DNA from 2 places in the Shewanella vesiculosa genome. Region 2 is predicted to be linked to the other one. Evidence: predicted binding sites of a transcription regulator. Region 2 holds the regulator's gene; the other holds the start of a gene.
The links. Region 2 encodes LexA, which represses DNA repair genes until DNA is damaged. Its sites were predicted from a motif close to TACTGTATNNNNATACAGTA; they were not measured.
Positions count from the first base shown of each region.

Region 1: a site for LexA is predicted at 5,088-5,107, ahead of recN (DNA repair protein RecN). Genes of this name have one in related genera too.

Region 1 is NZ_JAACSD010000012.1:157,360-163,949, reverse strand. Features, by position in the region: gene nusB (transcription antitermination factor NusB) at 1-358, shown strand, start outside; gene thiL (thiamine-phosphate kinase) at 446-1,402, shown strand; gene GW828_RS14135 (phosphatidylglycerophosphatase A family protein) at 1,413-1,904, shown strand; gene GW828_RS14130 (hypothetical protein) at 2,186-3,328, opposite strand; gene recN (DNA repair protein RecN) at 3,400-5,058, opposite strand; gene GW828_RS14120 (AEC family transporter) at 5,186-6,154, opposite strand; gene GW828_RS14115 (YjaG family protein) at 6,507-6,590, opposite strand, start outside.
Region 2 is NZ_JAACSD010000014.1:95,807-102,396, reverse strand. Features, by position in the region: gene plsB (glycerol-3-phosphate 1-O-acyltransferase PlsB) at 1-2,414, opposite strand, end outside; gene lexA (transcriptional repressor LexA) at 2,679-3,293, shown strand; gene GW828_RS15470 (cell division inhibitor SulA) at 3,290-3,796, shown strand; gene coxB (cytochrome c oxidase subunit II) at 4,193-5,782, shown strand; gene ctaD (cytochrome c oxidase subunit I) at 5,792-6,590, shown strand, end outside.

The DNA.
Region 1 (6,590 bases), on a different contig from region 2:
CATTTATTCATGGCAGTTAAGTAAAAACAAAGTTGCTGACGTAGAACATGAGTTTTTAACTGAACAGAACACTGACGGTGTTGATGTCGCTTATTTTCGTGAGTTGTTAACTGGTGTAGCATCAAAAACATCGCAAATTGATGAGCTATTAAAGCCGCATCTTGATCGTAATTTTGAAGAAGTGTCACCAGTAGAAAAAGCCATTGTGCGTCTGGCAACTTACGAGTTGACCTTCCGTAAAGATGTGCCGTTTAAAGTGGCGATTAACGAAGGTATCGAGTTAGCGAAAGCGTTTGGTGCTGAAGATAGTCACAAATTTGTTAACGGCTTGCTTGATAAGTTAGTGAAGCATAAGTAACACCAGAACGGTATCTTCGGATACCGTTTTCATTTGTTGTTAATGGTTTCAAAATTAAGGTGGACGGTTTACCGTACCAGACTGAATGTGAAAGAATTCCAACTCATTGAACATTACTTCCGCAATAAAGGCCAAAAAAGGCGCGATGTTGAATTAAGCATCGGCGATGACTGTGCGTTAGTGAATCCTGCAGACAATAAATCCATTGCGATTTCTTGTGATACTCTCGTTGAGGGAGTTCATTTTTTAGCCGACATCCCCGCCCATGCTTTAGGGTACAAATCGTTAGCGGTTAATCTTTCTGATCTTGCTGCTATGGGGGCGGAACCTGCTTGGTTTACCTTAGCTCTCACACTACCTAGCGTTGATCAACCCTGGTTAGCCAGCTTTAGTGAAGGCTTATTTGAGATTGCCGAATACTACGGTATAGCCTTAATCGGCGGCGATACCACTCGGGGACCGCGCAGTATCAGTATCACCATTAATGGCCAAGTGATAAAAGGCACTGCGTTGACTCGTGCTGGTGCCAAAAATGGCGATTGGATATATGTCACTGGTACTTTAGGTGACTCAGCCTTAGGTCTTGATATTCTCAGAGGTGCCCAAAGCGTCAATACTGAAGATAAAGAATACCTGATTAATCGACATTATTACCCCACACCCCGAGTCTTGGCTGGTCAAGCACTGCGAACGCTTGCAACAAGTGCTATTGATTTATCTGATGGCTTAATATCCGATATTGGTCATGTGTTAACTGCATCGAAAGTGGGAGCGACAATCGATGTAAATAAAATTCCGTTATCAAAATCAATCAAAGCCAACCTCAGCCGTGAAGATGCTTTAAGTTATGCATTAACTGGCGGGGAAGATTATGAGCTGTTATTTACTGTACCTGAGTCACAGCGTGGTGCAATCAATACTGCTTTGATCCATGCTGGGGTGAAATTCGTTAAAATTGGTCAAATCTGTGCTGGTGATAAATTAAAATTAGTCGATGATGGCCAGGAATTTAACCTCATTTCACGTGGCTTTGTACATTTCTAATGTGAATATTATGAGACTATTAACCCAAGATAAATTTGTTAAAAAGCTGTCATTAGCACATCCAATACACTTTTTGGCACTAGGCTTTGGCAGTGGTAAAGCAGCAAAAGCGCCGGGTACCTTTGGTACTTTAGCTGCGATACCTTTAGTGCTTTTGATGCAACAATTAAGCTTAACCCATTACCTCATCATTACCTGTATTAGCATGCTTGCTGGATTCTATATTTGTGGAAAAGCTGCTAAGGACATGGGGGTGCACGATCATGGTGCTATTGTATGGGATGAAGTTGTTGGATTGATGATTACCATGATTGCAGCGCCTTTAGGTTTTATGTGGTTAGCACTTGGTTTTGTACTATTTCGCTTTTTCGACATTGTTAAACCATGGCCTATCCGGTGGCTCGATGCCAAAGTGCATGGTGGTTTTGGGATAATGATTGATGACGTATTAGCGGGTGTATTTTCGTTAATCGGGGTGCAACTTGCGGTTTATTATTTATAAGTAACCTGAATTTTGGATAACAAACGACTATCAAAAAGTCCTTTGTTTTCCTCACTGAGTTGATAGGCTTGTTATCGATGCATTCAGTAGCAAGATGCTGAATCTTGTTAAAATAATAAGTTTAGCGCGCGAGGTGGCAAAATAAGTTCATTTTTATTACCTTCTCATCTTTATCTCGATTTCGGGTTAAGCACTTTATATAAAGATTTATAAAACAAAAAAGAGCCCATTTGTGCTCTTTTTCGCTAACGGCATTTAATAAAATCAGTCGAAGTGAATTTTTAAGATGATGTTCCGGTAAGTAGATTAGTGCGCAATTGCTCTAACTCTGTATTGATATTAGTTAATCGTTGCTTATAATCTGTTTCATAAACTGTGCAGTTAAATAATTTACCAATCGGGTTGTAGCGTGACATCCATAATTGCTTTATATAATTGTCAAGAGAGCAGTAATCAGGCTTTATGACCGTGTGAGCAGAGCTCGTTGAAACCGGTTCCTTTACTAAGCTTACAATATACTCAGCCATAAGGTTGTCACTGTCTGTGGGCTTATACAAAGCATCTGCTAGCCATTTTTCATAAAAGGCGACTTCATCAGACTGCACTTCAATTAGCATTTGTTCTCTGACATTATGAGCAAACTGCCATTCACCAGAAAATACTCTCTCAAAATCGTTGTTAGTTAATTCGAATGGTGTTTGCCAAGTGGTGACTTTATTTACAAACGCGCTATCGAGTGTCTTAGCTACAGTGCTGGCAAAGTTAAGTTGAGATTTGATGACGCTAACGGCAATCATATGGTTGACTATAGAGCGAGATGAGTGATAAACCATATTCCAGAATTGAGCATCTGTAGTTAAAAATGTTAACAAGGCCTCATTGGCATTAAGTTTAGTGGCCCCGTCAAAGTTGATTAAAACGCTAAGTTCACTGATTGCTCGTAAGTTAAGTAGTGGTAACCATTTAAATAGACTCTCAGGTGTTAAATACTGAATATCTTCTTGCCAATAAGGCATTTCAATCAGCTTGTTATAATGGGTGATATTGGCTTTATGTGCCTTAATTGTTTGTAAAATACTATCGTTATTTTTTTCAATAAATTCATTACAGCTTACTACATCTGTTTGATAACACGATTTTTTGTAATCGCTTAATAGTTGATTTTCTTCATCATTGAAACTTAATGTCGTGGCCATTTCTTTAGCCGTTACATCCTCAATAGTGCCGCTAAAAGCTTGCAAATATACAAAACCATTTTGAGCAGGGTCAATCGATTGTTGTTTTAACCAAGTTTCAACTAAAAGCGTGTTAGGTGACTTTGTTCTGTCTGTAGCGTTAATGGCCACTAAACAGACAACAATAAATACTAATAAGCTGCAAATTAGTCCGACAACAACACCCAAGCCCTTTATTACTTTGATCATTATGATTTATCCGTAAATCCATGTTAACTTTACGTTAACATATTGATTTGCTTTTTATAAGTGCGTAACGATTATTGCAATAGTTCACGGGCGTTAGCTAAGGTGTTTTCGGTTATGACATCGCCACCCAATAAACGTGCAAGTTCATTCACCCGTTGCTCTTTATCCAAGGCCTGCATGGTCGTTTCTGTGTTGCCACCTTTATTAAATTTATTCACAAACATGTGCTGATGACCATTACCCGCAACTTGCGGCAAATGGGTGACGCATAACACTTGGGTCGACTCGCCAAGACTGCGTAACATGCGTCCGACGACAGAGGCTGTTGGACCTGAAATACCCACATCAACTTCATCAAATATTAATGTTGGAGTGGCAACTTTTTTCGCCGTGATCACTTGAATCCCCAATCCAATGCGCGATAGCTCACCGCCAGAGGCGACTTTTGAGATCGGTTGCAATGGTTGTCCTGGGTTAGTGGTCACCATAAACTCAATGTTATCGCAGCCATTAACTGAAATGTTGTGCGGATTATGATTAATCTGAATGGTAAACTTACCCTTAGGCATGTTGAGTTCATGAATAGATTGAGTGACTAACTTATCTAATTCCTTGGCATAACGGCTGCGGCTTTGGCTGAGTTTTTGTGCATTGGTTAGATAAGCATTTCTGGTGTCTGCAAGTTGTTGTCTTATTTCATCTAATTTAGTTTCATCGTCAGCAAGTTCGGCTAATTCACTCATAAGCGCTTGATGATGTAGCGCTAGCTTGTCAGCACTCACATGATGCTTGCGCGCCAATTGCATTGCCATTGATAGGCGTTTTTCTAAATAGGCGAAATGTTCAGGATCAAGCTCTAAACTACTTAAATAACTCTCAATTTCGCTAGCGCTTTCTTGTACTTGAATTAATGCATCATTGATCATAGTGCTAATCGGGCTAAGTGATTCATCGTAGCCTTGAAGCGTATCAGCAATAGTGGCCACTTTATTGAGTAGTGATTCGATATTAGCATCATCATTTTCGGTCAATAAATGCAAGCCCGCTTGGCAACGTTCAATTAGATCTGTGCCATTGGCTAAGCGTTTGTGTTCTTGTTCTATTTCATCAAACTCATCTAAGCCTAAGTTGAATTCATTAAGCTCTTCAACTTGATATTGGAGTAACTGTTGACGAGAAATACGCTCATGCTGAGCTTGCTCGAGATCCTTCAGCTCGTTTTCAACTTGCTTGCAGCGTTGGTAGCTGGCACTGACACTATCGAGTAGTAGTTTGTGATTAGCATAGTTGTCGAGTAGGTTTAATTGATGTTCGCTTTTGAGCATAGCGTGATGAGCATGCTGGCCGTGAATACCAATCAATAACTGGCCGATGGCTTTTAATTGCGTCACAGGAACTGGATTACCATTAATGTAGGCTCTTGAGCGGCCATCACTGCTAATGGTTCGACGCAATATGCATTCATCTTCAGCATCAAGATCGCTATCTTCAAGCCAACGTTTAGCTAAAGGCACATCGACAAGGGTAAACCTTGCACTCACTTCGGTTTTGCTGGCGCCAGGTCTGACAGTATTGGCATCACTACGATTACCAAGACATAACCCAAGTGCATCGATTGCAATCGATTTACCTGCACCAGTTTCGCCGGTGATGCTTGTCATACCGGCTTTAAAATCGAGTTCTAAAAAACGCACGATAGCAAAATTATTGATGCTGAGTTGGCAAAGCATAATGAATTCCTGTCAATAAACGACCAAACCACTGTATTGATAAACAGTATATACTGATTTTATATACAGTAAAGTGGTTGAGGTAAAATTATTATTGACTATTTTATCGTCGAGAGTCGGTTGAACATTAAGCAATGGATTTTAAAAGTGTTTCTATTATAGGCAAACTGATAAAGGTGATTAATGTGCCATATAAAATCCCTTGAGCACTTCCATTGGCATTAATTTGGTATCGTTCAGCCAACAGATATACGCTTGCTGCCGTTGGTAAGGCTGCTAAAAGTACTCCCATAATCAGTAGTTGATGCTCTACGCCAAAGAATTTGAGTAATCCAAAGGCAATCAAGGGCTGAACAAATAACTTGAGTAAGTTAATGAAACTGAGTTCTATTATAAGTCCGAGACTGAACATTTTTGCGAACGATTGATGTCGTAACGCTTTAGCAAGTACCATTCCGATGGCAAATAGTGCACAAGGGCTTGAGGTATTGCCTATTTGATGCAGTACTAATGCCAGACTCTCTGGTAAGGTAATATGCAATGCCGATAGGCTGATACCAATGACGCTGCCCAGTACAATCGGATTTTTGCATAGTGCATTCGCCATGATGACGATGGCATGATCAGTTGATTTTTTGTCACGGCTGGCCAGTTCAATAGAGACCAAGGCAAAGGCAAACATAAACACCGACAGTAAGCTGGCAATGGCAGCGGCAACTAAGGCGATCTTGTTACCTGGGAATAACAAGCTCAGTAATGGAATACCAATAAATGCAGTATTGCCAAAGGTGGCATTTAAGGCGCGCATTGCCGCAACGGCTTGCTGCTTAGGTTTGCGCCACAATGACACAGCAATCACCAATGCATAGGTAATGATCATCGCCAAACTAAAGCCACCAATAAAGCCCCATTGAATAATGTCTTCAATGCGTGTTTCAGCTAATACAATCAGTAAAATTGCCGGAAAGGCAATGTAGTAGACAAATTGATTGAGGATCAGATCGGTGTCGGCTGGCAAAAATCTCAATTTTTGTACAATACTGCCAAGCAGCATAATGATAAATACAGCGATTAGCGGGGTAAGAATACTGGACATCCCACGCAATTCCTTAACAAAATGACAATATGGTCACTTTACTGCGTTTTGCTAGGAGGATGCAATTAGGCTAAAGTTAAACGAGTGTTTATTTTTTACTTTTGGCTCAAACTGACCTGTAATACTTTTGCTGATGACAATATTTCAAGTTCAGTAAAAATGCACTTACTGCATTCAACCCAAAGAAAGAGCCTATTTGCACCAGATAACTAACGATTAAGGTACAATTATCGGTTTTTTATCAGGCTGGATAAAAATGAAACTGTGATAAAAAATTTCATGGCGTGACACTCAATAAAAAGCCTGAATAACATCAGGCTTGGTTGTTTATTGGCAGTATCGGAGTCAGCCCCTATAGACTAATGCCAATATTAGACACACCGGCTTCGATAATCTCTTTACGTAAACCTTTAACCAGTTCGCTGGTGATTTCTGG
Region 2 (6,590 bases):
TGCTCCGCATCCACACTGTCTACTATGGTTTGTTTTACTGACGAACTCAGCAACTTGTTGGCATGATCTCGAATTCTGATCACTTCGTCACGATGTTCAACACTGCATAAGTAACCTAGTTCTTTTAACTTAACACTCAAGGTGTTATACAGTTTTTTGTCATAAAACTCTGGAGCGGTAATCCCGTGAAGTGCGCCTAGTCGTTGGGCCAACAAGTGACTGTCGGTTTCAAGAGCAGAACGTTCAAGCTCAGGCTTTATCGCCAGTAAATTAAAGATAATGGCATAACGCTGCAAGGTCTCACTGATCGTTTCAGCCAGAAGTAATACTTGGGTAATATGACGAGGCGTGATGACAAAGTTATCATTGTCGCTCAACAAACCTTGCTCAAGCATAAAGTCTAAAACGCCATCAACATATTTATGCACATCATCAATGCCCATAAATAACTCTGCTTTCAACAATGGATAAAAATCCATCACGATAGCATGAATGCGCGCGCGATCGCAGTCATCATAGCGCAATAAACAACTGGCAATTAATGAAGGTATCGCCATTAAATGAATAATATTATTACGATAATAACTCATGGTGATGGCAATTTTTTCATCAACAGAAATAATCTCACCAATAGAATCTTTGGTACTAACAAACTTATTTAACGACAAACAATGATCAACAATCGACTTACCATCACCCTCGGCGACCGATGCGTAATCGGTATAAGGTACGGTTTTCAATAAGGCTAAATACAGATCAAGTTGGCGTTCTAACTGACTTCTTTCTAATGCATTTTGCTCTGAGGCTAATAACACTAAACTGGTTAATGTTACCGAGCTCGCGGCGGCAGCACCGTTAATATTGGTCATCACGCGGTTAGCGAGTAAATTAACCGATGGAGTAAACCACGATGGTTTTTGATCAGGCTCTTTCGCCAGTTCGCTACGCCATTCTGGCGCTTGTTGATTTAAGAAGTGCTGTAAGTTAATCGGCTCACCAAAATTAACATAACCTTGGCCAAAGTTGCCGAGTTTACGCAGCGCACCAAATAACTGCCAAACAGATTCTTTTTTCTTTTTCTTGCCGCTTAATTCTTTGTGGTAAGTGGCCACTTCCATCACATGATCATAACCTAAATACACTGGTACTAACGTCACTGGGCGCTCTATGCCGCGAAGCACACTGTTTATGGTCATTGCCAACATGCCGGTTTTAGGCGCAAGTAAACGCCCTGTACGCGAACGCCCACCTTCGGTGAAATACTCAACCGAATAACCTTTAGCAAATAACTGATCTAAATACTCACGAAATACTGCGGTATACAGTTTATTACCATTAAAGCTGCGGCGGATGAAGAATGCTCCACCACGGCGGAACATTGGCCCTGCTGGCCAAAAGTTCAGGTTAATACCGGCCGCAATATGCGGCGGAACCATACCCTGATAATACAAAATGTATGACAGCAACAAGTAATCCATATGGCTGCGATGACAAGGTACGTAGACAATTTCATGGCCATCATGGTGAAGCTGTCTTACCTGTTCAGCACCTTTGATATTGATACCGCTATATAATTTATTCCATAACCAAGTGAGAAAACGCTCGGCAATGCGCACTAAACTATCTGAATAGTCTGCGGCAATTTCATCAAGGTATTCAATCGCAGTTTCACGAGCTTTTTCAGGAGATACTTTTTTGTTGACTGCTTCTTCTTCAATAGCCTTTTTAATTGAATCTGACTTCAATAAAGAGGCAAATAGCATTTGACGATTAGGTAATTGTGGCCCTGTCATAACTTTACGTTGGCGACGGAAATGCACTCGCGCGACACGGGTTAATTTATGCGCAATTCTTTTATCTGTACCGTGCTCATCAGCCATATGGCGCAGCGATAACGCATTAGAAAACTGCACAAAATTATGTCGCCCTAAAAATAAAATCATCAGCCACTTACGTAACCAAGTTGGGTTTTCTCTTTCAAAAACAGCCGCTGTCATGCTGTCTTCTTCCTTACCAGGAGTACGTCCCCAATAAAGACAAACTGGCACTAATTGAATATCAAGGTCAGCATTCTCACTATGAAGCGATAATAAACGGGTAAAATAATTAAGGAACTTCTCACCACTTTCACGTTTACCAAATAGAGGTTTACGCCCTTCTAAACACACCACTCGAGGTACTCTTAAACCATCAAGCTGCAACGGCTCATAAGGACTTGGCATACCAAATCCTTCAGTGATTTCGCTCAAGGCGGCAATATCACTAATAGATTCCGTTTTCATCAAATAAACCAAGGGCTTGGTCGGATCTATATTGAGGTCATCAAACGGATCATGGGGCACCACAATGGTCTGTACCATCCATTTCTGAACCCATTTTAATGCTTGTAAAAATATTGAATCTGGTTTTGACATGGTTATTTTCGCAACATAAGCCATTGTAATATTGTCGTATAGGATACCAGAAACCACCCTGCTTACACTATCTGGCCGACTTATCTTTACGTGTAAGCTCTCACTTTAAGACATAGTGCAAGATAAAAAATATATAATAACTAATAAAAACATTAATTTAAGTTACAAAAAACCAATAAAACACAAAAAATAGTTGGTTAATACTTGCACGAACACAAACACTGTATATAATGACAGTCACTGTATAAAAAGACAGGAATCATCATGAGACCGTTAACGCCGCGCCAAGCAGAAATATTAGACTTAATTAAAAACAATATCGCCGAAACAGGTATGCCACCCACTCGTGCTGAAATTGCGAAACGTCTTGGCTTTAAAAGTGCTAATGCTGCCGAAGAGCATTTAAAAGCATTAGCCAAAAAAGGCTTTATCGAGATCATGCCTGGAACCTCTCGAGGTATTCGCTTACCTCATGAAGAACAGATTGAAACCGGTTTGCCTCTGATTGGACAAGTTGCAGCTGGTGAGCCTATTTTGGCTCAAGAGCACGTTGAACAGTATTATCAAGTCGATCCGAGCATGTTTAAACCTGCCGCAGACTTTCTGTTGCGCGTTCGTGGTGACAGCATGAAGAACATCGGTATTTTAGAAGGCGATTTACTCGCGGTTCATAAAATGCAACAAGCACGTAATGGCCAAGTTGTGGTGGCGCGTGTTGATGATGACGTCACCGTAAAACGATTTGAACAAAAAGGTAATGTGATTTATCTGCACGCAGAAAATGACGATTACACCCCGATTAAAGTTGATTTAAGTTGCCAAAGCCTAACCATCGAAGGGCTTGCCGTTGGCGTTATCCGTAATGGAGATTGGTTATGAACAAACTAATGGGCATCGCGCCACGTCACCCAGGCTTATGGGTAGATTTAGCTGAAACAGAATTGCATGGCAACCAAACCATTCGCACATTACAAACAGTCACCCAAGGTGAAGCTGAGTTGAGCCAGTTGTGTAGTCAACTCGCCACATTGAGCCAACAAGGTCGATGGATTGTGTTAATTAGCCCACCACACATTGGCTATAAACATATGCTGGCAAATGCTGGCGTGAGAATGGACCGTATTTTACTGGTGCACACTAAAGACGAAGTCGAAACCTTATGGGCGATGGAAAAAGCGCTTACCAGTGGAACATCAAGTGCTGTCGTCACTTGGACAAGCTCACTTGACGCTCGTGATAGTCGTCGATTAGAAATTGTAGCTAAAAGTGCACGGGCTTTAGGTGTGGTAATTGAGGATGTGAATGCTCACTTACCTCACAAACATCAACTTGTTAGCCCTACATTAATAAATGGAACAAGTAATTTTTGCTCATTTCACTAAGCATTAACCCTTACTTACCAAGCCCTGTATTGAATTCAGGGCTTTTTTTTCATCTTTTTTCAGTCAATTAGCCAACAAAGTGATCTTGATCAATGTTTAATCTACAGCTAATGTTGTTCCCAAGGATGAAATATTATTCATCTTTAATTGGACGTGAATGACAGTGATTAAGATTACTTTCAGACAAATGAGCCAACTCAATATTGATAAGTTCAGTAGTAGGTACAAGCGTGGTGCACCGCTAATAATAAAACCGTAAACAATCTGTTTACTGCCACCAAGGTACTTTGAGGTCATCAAACTTTTTTCGGGAACCGAAAAGTTTGCATAGAGCAGAGAATTACTGTGTGACTTTTCTTTGTAATTGCTATTTGCAATGAACAGAGGAGCAGTCTTGTGAAGCAATGGTGGTATTGTTTACTGGTGGTGTTTATAGCACTTCCGCTTGGGGCATCAGAAATGTCCCTCAACATGACTCAAGGCGTGACAGATATCAGTGGTAAGGTTTATGGCCTCCACATGACGATACTTTATATCTGTTGTGCCATTGGGTTAGTGGTGTTTGGGATCATGATTTATTCAATGATTTACCATCGCAAATCAAAAGGCGCTGTTGCGGCAAATTTTCACGAAAGTACTAAAGTGGAAATAGCTTGGACCGTCATTCCTTTCATCATCTTAATCGCCATGGCCATTCCAGCCACTAAAACCTTAATTGCCATGGAAGACCCCAGCAATGCGGATCTCACCATCAAAATTACTGGGTCGCAGTGGAAATGGCATTACAGCTATTTTGATAAAGACATCGAATTTTACAGCACATTATCGACCCCAAGAGATCAAATCGATGGCATAGAGGCTAAAGGAGAGCATTATCTTCTTGAAGTCGATAAACCACTCGTACTGCCCATTAACCAAAAAGTGCGTTTTTTAATGACATCAGATGATGTGATCCACTCATGGTGGGTTCCAGCTTTTGCGGTTAAAAAAGATGCCAATCCAGGCTTTATTAATGAAGCATGGACCCGCATTGATAAGCCCGGAATTTATCGTGGCCAATGTGCCGAATTGTGCGGTAAAGACCATGGATTTATGCCAATTGTGGTGCAAGCATTATCAGAGACAGATTTTGATAACTGGTTAGTAGAGCAAAAACAACTGGCCAGTAATGCCGCTGCTGCGGCAGCAGCGTCACTGTCACAAACCTTATCTCTTGAAGAGTTAACCACCCAAGGCGAACAGATCTATCTTGCTCGTTGCGCCGCTTGTCACCAACCTAATGGTGCGGGCCTTCCAGGTGTATTCCCATCACTAATTGGCAGTCCTATCATAAAAGGCCCTATTGCAGGTCACCTCAACATCGTCTTAAACGGTAAACCAGGAACCGCAATGCAAGCCTTTGCCAAGCAACTTACCGCCCAAGAGATTGCCGCAGTGATTACCTTTGAGCGTAATGCTTGGGGCAATAATACCGGTGATGTTGTTCAAGCTGCTGATGTGAGTAATTTCTCTGGCGGCAATGAAGCAAGTACTGAAGCAAATAAGACTGAAAGCACAATGGCCGCAACAGCAACTGAGAACACCAATACTGCGACAGAAAAAGCGACTCAGGCTCTTGAAACCGTCGCTAAGGCTGTAACACCAGAGGTTGTTGCCATTGAAGATCTGCCCACCTTAACCTTGGAGCAATTAATCACAGAAGGTGAGCAGGTTTATGCCACCACTTGCGCCGCATGTCATCAAGCCACTGGTGCTGGTTTGCCAGGCGCTTTCCCTTCACTTATTGGCAGCCCTGTGGTTACCGGACCGGTTAGCGGACATATCGATATCGTTATGCACGGTAAACCAGGCACCGCGATGCAGGCATTTAGTAGTCAACTTAGCCCACAAAAGATGGCCGCGGTGATTACTTATGAGCGCAATGCGTGGGGCAATAATTCTGGCGAGGCGGTGCAACCTGCCGATGTCGCTAGCCATGGACAGTAGGGGAAGACAATGAGCACAACAACGCACGATACACTAGCTACCGCTCATGATGATCATCATCACGGAGCGCCGAAAGGGCTCATGCGCTGGCTACTCACAACTAATCATAAAGATATCGGTTCGCTGTACTTATGGTTTAGTTTTATTATGTTTCTCACTGGTGGCGCCATGGCAATGGTCATTCGGGCAGAGTTATTTCAGCCTGGATTACAGCTAGTAGAACCTAACTTTTTTAATCAAATGACCACGGTTCATGGTCTTATCATGGTATTTGGCGCAGTGATGCCAGCTTTTACCGGATTAGCTAACTGGTTAATTCCGATGATGATCGGTGCACCAGACATGGCTTTACCGCGGATGAATAATTGGAGCTTTTGGATTTTACCGTTCGCGTTTACCATATTACTCAGTTCGTTATTCATGGAAGGCGGTGGTCCTAACTTTGGTTGGACATTCTACGCACCGCTATCAACCACTTATAGCCCTGATAGCACCGCTCTATTTGTATTCGCCATCCATATCATGGGTATCAGCTCGATAATGGGCGCGATTAACGTTATCGTAACCATTGTTAACTTGCGCGCTCCTGGCATGACATGGATGAAACTGCCTTTGTTTGTGTGGACTTGGTTAATTACTGCCTTTTTATTAATTGCGGTGATGCCAGTGCTCGCAGGCGCAGTGACTATGGTGTTAACCGACAAGTTTTTCGGTACCAGCTTTTTCGATGCTGCAGGTGGCGGTGACCCAGTGATGTTCCAGCATATTTTCTGGTTCTTCGGTCACCCAGAAGTTTACATCATGATTT